One region of the Cryobacterium sp. TMB3-10 genome, then DNA from elsewhere that is predicted to be linked to it. Evidence: predicted binding sites of a transcription regulator. Region 1 holds the regulator's gene; the other holds the start of a gene.
What was found. Region 1 encodes HrcA, which represses chaperone genes, less so after heat shock. Its sites were predicted from a motif close to TTNGCACTCGNNNNNNNCGAGTGCNAA; they were not measured.
Positions count from the first base shown of each region.

Region 1 (6,180 bases):
AGTTCACTCGGGGCGATGCCGCCCTCCGGCCCGACGACGAGCACGATATCCCGGTCGTCGGTGGGCACGGCGATCGCGGTCAATCTGAGCTCGGCGGTCGGCTCGAGCAACAGCATCCGGCTGGTCCCAGCGAGCTGGGCCAGCTGCTTGGTACTGGTCAGCGGCAGCACGTCGGGCAGCCACGGCCGGATGGACTGCTTGCTGGCCTCCCGCACGATGGCGGACCAGCGCGCCTGCCCCTTGGCGATCTTGACGCCCTCCCAGCGGGCCACCGACCGGGCGGCGGCCCACGGGATGACCCCGTCGACGCCGAGTTCGGTGGCGGCCTGCACGGCGAGTTCGTCGCGGTCACCCTTGGCCAGGGCCTGTACGAGCAGGATGCGCGGCACGGCCGGCGGCGTCCGAGTCACGGTGTCCACCCTCGCCGTGAGCTCGGCCGGCGCGGCCGACAGGACCGTGACGCCGAGCACCAGGCCGGCGCCGTTACCGAGCAGCAGGGTCTCGCCGGGGCGCACCCGGCTGACGGTGACGGCGTGCTTGGCCTCGGCCCCGGTAATGCTCACCGTGGCCCCGACCGCGGGGTCCGCGGTTGGCGAGCCGTCGGCGGAGGCGCCGAGGGTCTCTGACAGGAAGAAGTGCGCCATCGAACGTGGTCCTAGCCGAGGAACCTGTCGCGGAGCTTCGCGAACAGGCCCTGCTGGAACTGGCTGAGGGCGGGCGCCGGAACCTTGTGCCTGGCGGCGAAGGCCTCGATCAGTTCCCGCTCCTTGTGGTCGAGCTTGGTGGGGGTGAGCACCTGCACGCCGACCCGCAGGTCGCCGCGGCCGTTGCCGCGGAGCCTCGTGACGCCGCGGTCCTTGACCGTGAGGATCTCGCCGGCCTGTACGCCGGGGCGCAGTTCCACTTCGATGTCACCGTCGAGGGCCTTCACCGTGGCCGTCGCTCCGAGGATCGCGTCGGTCATCGGCACCTCGAGGGTGCAGAGCAGGTCGTCACCGTCGCGGCTGAAGACGTCGTGGTGGCGCACCTTCATCTCCAGGTACAGGTCACCGTTCGGGCCACCGGCCGGCCCGGCCTCGCCGCTGCCGGGCATCTGCAGGCGCAGGCCCGTGTCCACGCCGGCGGGGATGTCGACCGGCACGGTGCGGCGGGCACGCACGCGGCCCTGGCCCTGGCAGGTGACGCACGGGGTGGCGATGATGGTTCCGTAGCCGCGGCAGGAGCCGCAGGGGCTGGAGGTCATCACATTGCCGAGCAGCGAACGCACGGCGCGCTGGATGCTGCCGGTGCCGTGGCAGATGTCGCAGGTGACCGGGGAGGTACCCGGCTGGCAGCAGGTGCCCGAACAGGTGGCACAGACGATCGCCGTGTCCACCTCGATGTCGCGGTGGGTGCCGAAGATGACCTCGTCCAGGTCGAGTTCGACGCGGATGAGGGCATCCTGGCCGCGTTCACGCCGGGAACGGGGACCACGGCTGCCGCCGCCGCCACCGCCGAAGAAGGTCTCGAAGATGTCGCCGAAGTTGCCGGCGTCGAAGCCGCCGCCCTGGCCGTTGCCGGAGCCGCCGCGGTCGTAGTTCTGGCGCTGCTTGGGGTCGCTGAGGACGTCGTACGCGTGCGTGACGGTCTTGAACCGTTCTGACGCCTCGGCGCCGGGGTTCACGTCGGGGTGCAGCTGGCGGGCGAGCTTGCGGTACGCCTTCTTGATTTCGTCGGTGCTGGCGTCGCGGGCGACGCCGAGTGCTTCGTAGTGGTCAGCCAAAGCTGGCTCTCCTTGGGGTTCTGGGGTGGGGAAGTCGGGTCGAGATAGGTGTGGGGCGGCTAGTTCTCGCCGAGCAGTCGGGAGAGGTACCGGGCGACGGCGCGCACGGCCGCCATGTTGTTGGAGTAGTCCATCCGGGTCGGGCCGAGCACACCCAGGCGGGCGGCGTCGCCGCGGGATGTATAGCCGCTGGTGAGCACGGAGGTCTCGCCGAGCCCGAACGGTGCGTTCTCCCGGCCGATGCTCACCGACACGCCGTGCTGGTCTGTGGCCATTTCGCCGAACAGGCGCAACAGCACCACCTGCTCCTCGATGGCCTCGAGAACCGGATAGATGCTCCCGGTGAAGTCTTCCTCGGTGCGCACGAGGTTCGCGGCTCCGGCCATGACCAGGCGGTCCTGCCGGTTCGCTCCGACCTGATCGCGCAGGGTGCCGGTGATGAGATCGACGAGCTCGGTCTGCTCCGGCGATCCCAGACCGGTCGGGCCGCTCAGGGCCGTGGCGGCGGCCGCCATGCCGAGGCCGCCGACGACGGCGTTCAGCCTGGAGCGCAGCTCAGCCAGGGCGGCTTCCTCGATCGGGCGCGGCAGTTCAACGACCCGTTGCTCCACCCTGCCGGAGTCGGTGATCAGCACCGAGAGCACCCGGGTGTCGCTGAGCGGCACGAGCTCGATGTGGCGCACCGTGGCCCGCGACAACGAGGGGTATTGCACCAGGGCCACCTGGTGGGTGAGCTGGGAGAGCAGGCGGACACTGCGGGCGAGGACTTCGTCGAGATCGGCGGACTGGCCGAGGAAGACCTCGATGGCCTGCCGTTGGACGCCCGTGAGTGGACGCAGGTCGGCCAGGTGATCCACGAACAGTCGGTAGCCCTTGTCGGTGGGGATGCGACCAGACGACGTGTGCGGCGCGACGATGAGTTCTTCCTCTTCGAGCAGGGCCATGTCATTGCGGATCGTGGCGGCCGAGACGCCGAAAGCGTGCCGGTCGACGATCGACTTGGACCCGACCGGTTCGCGGGAGGCCACGTAGTCCTGCACGATGACCCGAAGGACTTCGAGGCTGCGGTCTGATACCACTGGACGCTCGCCTCCCTCTCCCGTTTGTGCCGCCGACGGCTGGCACTCTCTTCGTATGACTGCCAATCATAACGCGGGCGTCTGGGATACCCGTTGCTCACGGACGAATTCGCGCAGTACCGTGGTGGCACACGTATCTCCGTGGCGGTATCCACCGCTGTTCTCCATCGCTGAATCCACTTGCACGTCGAAGGGCATCGTCATGAGCTATCCCAATGGGCCTGGACAACCGACAGGGTCGGGCACCGCTGCTGCGCTGACTCCGGAGCAGGACAAGCTGTGGGCGTCCCTGGCGCACCTGGGCGGCATCCTCTCGTTCCTGCCGGCCCTGATCATCTGGCTGGTCTTCAAGGAGCGCGGGCGATTCACCGCCGGCGAGGCCAAGGAGGCGCTCAACTTCCAGATCACGCTGTTGATCGGCTATCTCGCCATCAGCGTGCTCAGCACCGTCCTGGCACTTCTCACCTTCGGCCTGCTGGCCGGGCTCGGCTCGCTCACCTGGGTGCTCTGGCTGATCGGCGCGATCTTCTCGGTACTCGGTTTTGTCAGCGCCCGAGACGGCCGCCCGTATCGCTACCCGTTCGCTCTGCGCCTGATCAACTAGCGCCCGATCAGCTAGTTTTCTCACTGCGGGCGCCCGAGACCGGCGCTATTCTGGTGACAGCTCGACCAGCACCATCCTCGCTCCCCCGAGCGCCCACGAAGGAGATTTAATGTCTGAGGCAACGCCTCCCCCCGCCAACCCGTACCAGGCACCCAGCCAGCTGAGCCCGGCCGACGAGAAGCTGTGGGCGACCCTGATCCACATCGGCGGAATCCTCTTCGGCTTCCTGCCCGCCCTGATCGGTTACATCGTGCTCAAGGACCGCGGTCCGTTCATCCGCGCACACGCCGCGACGGCCCTGAACTTCCAGATCACCCTGGCCATCGCCTACCTGGTCGGATCGATTCTCACCGTCATCCTCGTCGGCTTCCTGATCCTGGCCGCCGCCTGGATCCTCAGCATCGTCTTCAGCATCATGGCCGCGATCGCCGCGAACAAGGGCGAGTGGTACACCTACCCGCTGACGATCAAGTTCGTCAGCTGATCGTAAGAACCGGGCCTCACTAGTCGGTAAGCAGTCGGCGCACCACGGCGTCGGCGAGCAGCCGACCGGTGAGGGTCAGTTCGATGTTGCCGCCGATGGCCGCGCGAGCGTCGATGAGCTCGTCGGCGATCAGACCGGCGACCTCTCGGCGGCCGAGCGCCGACAACGTCGCCACCGGGATTCCCTCACGGATGCGCGTGAGCAGCAGCACCCGTTCGGTTTCGCGGGTGGCCTCGTCCAGGGTTTCCCGTCCGGCGGCCGGTGAGTGGCCGGCCAGAATGCGGTCGGCGTACGCCGCCGGATGCTTGACGTTCCACCAACGCACCCCACCCACGTGGCTGTGCGCGCCGGGGCCAATGCCCCACCAGTCGGCGCTGCGCCAGTAGGACAGGTTGTGCCGGGACCGGTGTTCGGTTCCCCGTGACCAGTTGCTGACCTCGTACCAGCCGTAACCGGCCTCGGCCAGACGCGCATCCGCGAGTTCGTAGAAGTCGGCCTGCAGGTCTTCGTCGGGCTGGACGAGCTCGCCCCGGCGGATCTGCCTGGCCAGCTTGGTACCGTCCTCGACGATGAGCGAATAGGCGCTGATGTGGTCGGGCTGCTGGCCGATGGCCGCGTCCAGGCTGGCCCGCCAATCCTCGATGGTCTCCCCCGGTGTGCCGTAGATCAGGTCGAGACTCACGTCCAGGCCCGCCTCGCGCGCCCAGGCCACCACGAGCGGGACCCGTTCGGGATCATGCGTTCTCTCGAGGGTGGCCAGGACCCGCGGTACCGCGGACTGCATGCCGAAGGACACCCGGGTGAAACCGGCCTGCTTGAGCTGGCGGAGATAGGCCAGGTCGACGGAGTCCGGGTTGGCCTCGGTGGTGATCTCGGCGCCCGGCACGATGCCGAAGGTGTCGCGCACGGCATGCAGCATCCGCACCAGATGGTCTGCGGGCAGCAGCGTGGGGGTGCCGCCGCCGAAGAAGACCGTCGCGGCGGGCCGGGCCGGCACACCGGATTCGGCCAGGATGCGGGCGGCGGACTCCACCTCGAGGACCGCCTGGCTGGCGTAGTCGCTCTGCTTCACCCCGCGCAGTTCCGTGGCGGTGTAGGTGTTGAAGTCGCAGTAGCCACAGCGCACCTTGCAGAACGGTACGTGCAGGTAGACCCCGAAGTCGCGGGTCGAGGCGCCGAGCGCGGCCGAATCCGGGATGAGGCCATCCAGTGGTGCGGGGTCGCCGACCGGGTGCGGTCCAGCCATCCGGTCAGCCTCGTCCGACGGGGTGCAGGGCGAGCAGGTACTTGCGGGTGTAGCGCTCCTGCTGGACGCGCAGGATGGGCCAGGCCAGCGTGTAGTACCAGGTGCTGGGACGCGAGAAGGAGCGGATGGTGAGCCAGACGGAGTCGTCAGCGCGACGGTCGACGATGAAGCATTCCTCGCCGGTCTGCGGGTGGCCGCGCATGGTTCCGTAGGCGAAGCCGATCTTGTCGGCCTCGTCGATGACGTAGACGACGCGCACCGGTGCGGCGACGGTGAACGGGCCGGTGGGGATGGCCAGCTTGGCGGTCATCCCGTTGCTGATGAACGCGGTGCCGTCCTCGGCGAAGGTGGCCTCGTTCACCGGGTGTTCCTGGTTGGGCGCCGGGGTGCCGTTCTCGGTGAAGACGATGCCGGTGTACTGCACGCCGGTGCCGGCGTCGAGGTCGGTGACGTCGATGCCGCTGCCGCGCTGGATGCCCCAGGTCATCAACGCCGTCGTGGCCACCCGGAACCGTTCCTCGCCGCTGCCCAGGCGCACCGTACGCTCCAGCGGGCGGTGGCCCTTGGGCGGGTAGCGCATCAGGTCGGGGGCCAGGGTGCCGCCGATGGCGGCGTAGGTCACGGCGGCGTCGGTGAAGGTCGAGCGGCGCATGATCGTTACTTCTTTTCCTTCTTGGCCGGCTCGTCGCCGGAGAGCGCGGCGATGAAAGCCTCCTGCGGAACCTCGACCCTGCCGACCATCTTCATGCGCTTCTTGCCTTCCTTCTGCTTCTCCAGCAGCTTGCGCTTACGGGAGATGTCGCCGCCGTAACACTTGGCGAGGACGTCCTTGCGGATGGCGCTGATCGATTCGCGGGCGATGATGCGGGCTCCGATGGCGGCCTGGATGGGCACGTCGAACTGCTGGCGCGGGATGAGCTTCCGGAGCCGTCCGGTCATCAGCACGCCGTAGTCGTAGGCCTTGTCGCGGTGAACGATGGCGCTGAACGCGTCGACCTGTTCGCC
Region 1 covers NZ_SOGH01000020.1:244,924-251,103, reverse strand. The annotation lists gene E3T22_RS09275 (16S rRNA (uracil(1498)-N(3))-methyltransferase) at 1-644, opposite strand, end outside; gene dnaJ (molecular chaperone DnaJ) at 656-1,762, opposite strand; gene hrcA (heat-inducible transcriptional repressor HrcA) at 1,822-2,841, opposite strand; gene E3T22_RS09260 (DUF4870 domain-containing protein) at 3,044-3,445, shown strand; gene E3T22_RS09255 (DUF4870 domain-containing protein) at 3,555-3,929, shown strand; gene hemW (radical SAM family heme chaperone HemW) at 3,949-5,175, opposite strand; gene E3T22_RS09245 (DUF1990 family protein) at 5,180-5,827, opposite strand; gene lepA (translation elongation factor 4) at 5,833-6,180, opposite strand, start outside.

Region 2 (6,180 bases), on a different contig from region 1:
TGGTGGTGAACTCGGCCAGGCCGGTTCCGTAGGCGTCGTTGAGCACGATCAGGCCCAGGGTGCTGTTGCCGTCTTCGGCGATCAGGTTGCCCAGGACTTCACCCTGCAGGATGTCGGACGGAGCGGTGCGCCAGAAGAGCCCCTTGTCGTCGTAGTCCGTGAAGTCGGCCGAGGTGTTGGCCGGCGAGAACTGCACGACGCCGGCGCCGGTGATCTGGTCGATGACGGTCTTGGAGACACCCGAGGACGCCGCACCGACGATCGCCGAGACATCCTGCGAGAGCAGGTCGGTCACGGAGACGGTGGCGGTATCGGTCGTGGTGTCGCCCGAGTCGCGGAGGATGGCTTCGATGTCGATGCCCAGGCCGGCAGCTTTGATCTCCTCGACGGCGAGCTGAACACCGGCTTCTTCGGGCGGGCCGAGGAAGGCGAGCCCACCACTCTGGGGGAGGATCGTGCCGACCTTCAGGTCCAGGGCGCGGTCGCCGGCGGTGATCTCAGCGACAGTGCTTTCCGCCGCGGGTGCGTCCGAAGCGGCCGGCTCGGCTGCGTCGGTGCTGCATCCGGTGAGCAGAAGGGCGCTGACGCCGAAGATGGCGACGCCGGTGACGACGGCGCGGGCCGAGCGGGAGGCCGAGGCCTTCGCGAATACGCTCATGTTGCTCCTAGGGTAAGGGGAATCGAAGGTTAGAGCACGGCAAACGATCGTTGCCGTGCTGCAAAGGTATTCACCCGAACGACATCAAACAAGGCGGTCGTGTTACAGCCGTGTAACGCGACCAAATCGTTACGAACGGCCCCCTGATCAGGATGCTTGGCTCTGAGCCCCTAAATCGGGTCGATAACCGGCCGGCGCTGCGCCCGCCCCGCCCGCACCATATCGACGGTCAGCACGATCAGCGCGAGCCAGACCAACCCGAATCCGAGCCACCGTTCCGGCGGCATCGGCTCGTGCAGGATGACCACGCCGGCGATGAATTGCAGCACCGGTGCGAGGTACTGCACGAGTCCCATCGTGGTCAACGGCAGGCGCCGGGACGCGGCCGCGAAGAAGAGCAGCGGCACCGCGGTGAGCACACCGGTGCCGATCAGCGCGATGGTGTGCACCGTCGAGACGGTGCCGAAGGTGAGGCCGGAGATCAGCGAGACCACGACCAGTTGGATGATCGCGATCGGCGTGAGCCAGAGAGTTTCCAGGGTCAGCCCGGAGAGCGCGTCGATGTGACCGCCGACCCGCTTCTTGATCAGGCCGTAGAAGCCGAAGGAGAACGCCAGGATCAGGGAGATCCAGGGCACGGTGCCGTAGCCGACGCTGAGCACGATCACGGCGATGAAGCTGATCACCACGGCAGCCCACTGGGCCCTGCGCAGCTTCTCGTGTAGCACCAGGACGCCCAGCAGCACCGTGATGATCGGGTTGATGAAATAGCCCAGCGCCGTTTCGACGACGCGGCCGCTCAGGGTGCCGAGGATGAAGGTCTGCCAGTTGATGAAGATCAACACCCCGGCCAGCCCCATCGTCCACACGATGCGCGGCGAACGCAGTGCGGCCACGAGCGGCCGCCAGGCCCGGGTGGCCAGGATCAGGACCGCGCAGAACACCAGCGAGAACAGCACCCGCCAGGCCACGATCTCGAACGCTCCGGTCGGGGCCAGGAAAAGGAAATACAGCGGCAGGAATCCCCACATGCCGTAGGCGCAGATCGCGAAGATGAGGCCCGTGCTCGCGGAACTGCGGACCGGGCGCATCCCGCTCCGGGCCGCATCCACCGGCTCGGTCGGCTCGGCGGCCCCGGTGGGATCTGTCGGATTCTCGTGCACGTTGCTACCCCTCTGGACGCGAAAAATCCCGGATGGCCGAGGCCATCCGGGATTCAACGATATGCGGTGTGACTAGCGAACGACGACCGCGAGAACGTCGCGAGCCGACAGAACGAGGAGGTCCTCGCCACCGAACTTGACTTCGGTTCCACCGTACTTGGAGTAGATCACCTTGTCGCCGACGGCGACGTCGAGCGGGATGCGGTTGCCGTTGTCGTCGATGCGGCCGGGGCCGACGGCGACAACTTCGCCTTCCTGGGGCTTCTCTTTGGCGGTGTCCGGGATCACAAGTCCGGAAGCGGTGGTCTGTTCTGCATCCACCTGCTTGATGACGATGCGATCTTCGAGCGGCTTGATGGAGACCGACACGGTTGACCTCTTTCTTAGCTAAGACGTAGTTAGCAGACTCACAGCGAGAGTGCTAAGTCGAGTTTAGGGCGCAACTGGCACTCACGCAACGTGAGTGCCAGAGTGCTCGGGGTGCGGCCCGGTTTGGCTTGATAGGTTTGCGGGATGGAACGCGCCGAGCTCGTTGAGCTGCTCTCACCCGAAGGCCTGCGCCTGCTGGACTCCCTGCCCGTCTACGAGGCCGGTGCCGACGTCGTGCGCACGGTCAGTGCCCTACGCAAGGCCGGGCACTCCCCCGCCCTGGTCAACGCGGTGCTCTACCAGTCCCGGCTGCGGGCGAAGGCGACGGGCAAGTTCGGCGACTTTGCCAGCCGGATGCTGTTCACCGAGGCCGGCCTGGAGCAGGCCACCCGGTTGCGGGTCGCCGCCCTGCACGCCGGCCGGTTCGTGGAGGCCGGCCTCACCCGGGTCGCCGACGTGGGCTGCGGCATCGGCGGCGACGCCATGGCGATGGCCGCGATGGAGCTGACGGTGACCGCGATCGACGTCGACGAGGTCACCGCCACGGTCGCCAGCTTCAACCTGGCCCCCTTCCCGACCTCCTCAGTGCGCTGCGCCGACGCGGCCGACATCGACCCCACCGAGTTCGACGCGCTCTGGTTCGACCCGGCCCGCCGCACGGCCGGGCACGGCAACACCAGCCGGCTCACCCGGTCAGAGGACTACTCCCCCAACCTCGATGACGTCTACGCCCTGAGCAAACGGATGCCCGTCGGCGTCAAGCTCGGTCCCGGCCACGACCGCGACCAGATCCCCGAGACCGCGGAGGCCCAGTGGGTGTCGGTGGACGGCAAGCTGGTGGAGATGGGGCTGTGGTTCGGTGCGCTCGCGCGGCCGGGCATCCGCCGGTCGGCGCTACTGCTCAGCAAGGACGGAGTCGCGGAGCTGACCGCGCCTGCCGACAGCGAGGATGTGGCTGTCGGCGAGCTCGGCGACTACGTGTACGAACCCGACGGCGCCATCATCCGCGCCCGGCTGATCGGTGACCTCGCCCGATCGATGGATGCGTCGATGCTCAGCGAGGGCTTGGCCTACCTGACCAGCCCGACGCTGACCCGCACCCCGTTCGCCACGGCGTTCCGGGTGCTCGAGGTGCTGCCCACCGACGAGAAGAAGCTGCGGCTGGCGCTGGCTGAACGGAAGATCGGCACCCTGGAGATCAAGAAGCGCGGCGTGGATGTGGATCCGGCGACCCTGCGCACCCGGTTGAAGCTCAAGGGCCCGGAATCGGCCACCCTGGTGGTGACCCGCGCGGCCGGGCACAAGGTGGCGCTGCTGGTGGAACGGGTCTGACCGGCGTCAGCCGGCTCGCGGGTTCGGCTCAGCCGAAGTAGGCGGGCAGCATCCGGGTGATCACGACGAACCACAGCACCGCCATCAGGATGCCCAACAGACCGCTGAGCAGGCCGAGGAGCCAGAGGCCGCCGGAGCGGCGCTCCACGTACCTGGCCACCAGAGCGAGCACGACCGCGGCGATGCTCAGGGGCGCCCCCCAGATCACGAATATGCCGGCCAGCACCCCGAGCACCCCGCAGACCGCGGCAGCGACGCCGAGACCACGGCGGGCCGCATGGGTCTGGATCTCGGCGGTGGTGTACACGTACGGCACCCACTCGGTGGGCGCGGTGATGGTGGACTCGTAGGCGAGCTCGCCGGCGACCGGCGGCCGGGTCAGGTCGGGCGAACGCCCGGCGGGTGCCCGCAGCTCAGCGGCCCTGGCCTCGGCAGCCCGCGCCTGTGCGCGCGACAACGCCGGCGTCCCGGCGGGCGGAACTGACTGCTCCCGCTCCGCCCGGGTTTCGGGCTGCCCGGACTGCGACATGCGTGTGGACTCGATTCTCGACTACTCGCTGTGCGGTTAGTAGTTGTAATTGTTCATCGGCACGGTCGCGAACACCAGCGCCCAGAGCAGAATGCTGAGCAGCGCCAGGGCGATACCCACGAAGCCTGTGATGATCCCGGTCAGCCAGAAGCCCTTGCCGTTCGGTTCCTTGTTGCGGGCGATGAAACCCAGGACCACGCCGGCGGCCGGCAAGATGATGGCGAGGATGCCACCGAAAATCGGGAAGAACGCAACCGGGGACCCGAGGATGCCGATGACACCGGCGATCATCGACAGGATGCTCAGGATCGGCTGCTTGGTGGCCGACGGCATCCCGGGCTGGCCGGCGTAGTAGCCGGCGGCGGGGCCGCCAGAGGGCGGCGGGGTGCCGTAACCGGAGCCCGGCGGGGTGTAGCCCGGCGGCGGCGAACCGTAGGGCGGCGGGGTGCCCTCGCTCGGGGCGGGCGGGCCGTAGGCGGGCGGCGGCGTCGGCTGGCCGGCCGGACTCACCGGCGGAACCGGCGGCGGCGGCTGGGCGCCCGACGGGGTGGATTCGGCATCGCCGGCGGGGCCGCTCTGGCGATCCGGTGGGCCGCCGGCCATGCTGTCCTGCGGGAAGTCGGGCACCTGCGGCACGTCGGGGACCTGCGGCACGCTCGGAACCTGGGGAACCTCGGGATGTGGTGTGTTCGGATCGGTCATGATCGTCATTCCTTTCCTGTGAACGCCTGGTCTGATCCAGGCCGCCCGGCCGCCCGATCGGGCGGCCGGGGTGGCCGGCGAGCGCGGTCTGCCGAGCCTTCTAGTAGGTGGTGTACGAGCCTTCGCTGATGCCCGCCATGATCACGCCGATCGTGACGATGAGGAAGATGAGTCCGCTGATCAGGCCGACGTAGCCGAGCACGAGGCCGGCGATGGCGAGGCCGCGACCCTTTTCGCCGGTGCGCTTGATCTGGCTGAGCGCAATGTGGCCGCAGATCACGGCGGCGAGGGACACGATGAACGCGCTGACCAGGGAGATGATCGCGAGAACGTTCCACTTATCGCCGGCGGCCGGCTGCCCGTAGCCCTGCGGTGCGTAGGCCTGCGGGGCGGCGGGTGCGGCGCCGTAGGCCGGGGCGGCCGGGGTTGCACCGTAGGCCGGCGGCGCGGGCGGGGAGTAGGCCGGCGGCGGCGTGGGCTCGTTCGAGTCCGGCTTGTTCACGGCGGGCTGGTTCGGGTCGGTCATGGGTGACTCCTTCACGTGGTGCAGCGTAGGGAATGCAAGGGCACTGGGTGCGATGGGTGCGATGGGTGCCATAGTGGCACCCGCGCCGTGGGGGTGTCAACGTGCTGGCTCTGCGTAAAACCCCCACCATGACAGTATCGCGTCCGCGCGAGAAACTCTTGGTGAGATGCGGTTTCAGGCCTGGATGAGGCCCACCGGGAGGGTAGAGTCCGCCCCGAAATCGAGGGTGGAGGGCGCGCGCCCCGCCATGATCAGCTGCGCGCCGAGCGCCGCGATCATGGCGCCGTTGTCGGTGCAGAGCGACAGGGGCGGGATGCGCAGCGCGATACCGGCCGCATCCGTGCGTTCCTGGGCCACCTGGCGCAACCGCGCATTGGCGATCACCCCGCCGCCGAGCAGCAGCCTGGGCACCCCGAGGTCGGTGCAGGCCGCGACGGCCTTGGTGAGCAGCACGTCGACGACGGCCTCGCGGAAGCTCGCCGCAACGTCATTGATCGGCACGGTTTCGCCGGAGTCACGCTTCTGTTCCACCCACCGGGCCACCGAGGTCTTCAGGCCGGAGAAGGAGAAGTCATAGCGGTGCTTGGCGACATCCTTCTGGTGGCTGAGGCCGCGCGGGAAACGGATGGCGGTGGGGTCGCCGGTGACCGCGACCCTGTCGATCTGCGGCCCGCCGGGGTAGGGCAGGCCGAGCACCCTGGCGACCTTGTCGAAGGCCTCACCGGCGGCATCGTCGATGGTCTCGCCGAGCAGCTCCACGTCGGAGACCAGGTCGCGCACCAGCAGCAGCGAGGTGTGCCCCCCGGAGACCAGCAGGGCGATGGTGGGGTACTCCAGCGGCGCATCTGTGTCGACGCCCTCGCCGCGCAGCAGGTCGGCGCCCACGTGGCCGACGAGGTGG
Region 2 covers NZ_SOGH01000012.1:470-6,649, reverse strand. The annotation lists gene E3T22_RS04765 (ABC transporter substrate-binding protein) at 1-658, opposite strand, end outside; gene rarD (EamA family transporter RarD) at 829-1,749, opposite strand; gene groES (co-chaperone GroES) at 1,894-2,190, opposite strand; gene E3T22_RS04750 (SAM-dependent methyltransferase) at 2,335-3,522, shown strand; gene E3T22_RS04745 (hypothetical protein) at 3,551-4,051, opposite strand; gene E3T22_RS04740 (DUF4190 domain-containing protein) at 4,088-4,753, opposite strand; gene E3T22_RS04735 (DUF4190 domain-containing protein) at 4,854-5,279, opposite strand; gene tsaD (tRNA (adenosine(37)-N6)-threonylcarbamoyltransferase complex transferase subunit TsaD) at 5,454-6,180, opposite strand, start outside.
Region 2: the regulator HrcA is predicted to act here: its motif matches at 2,265-2,291, upstream of groES (co-chaperone GroES).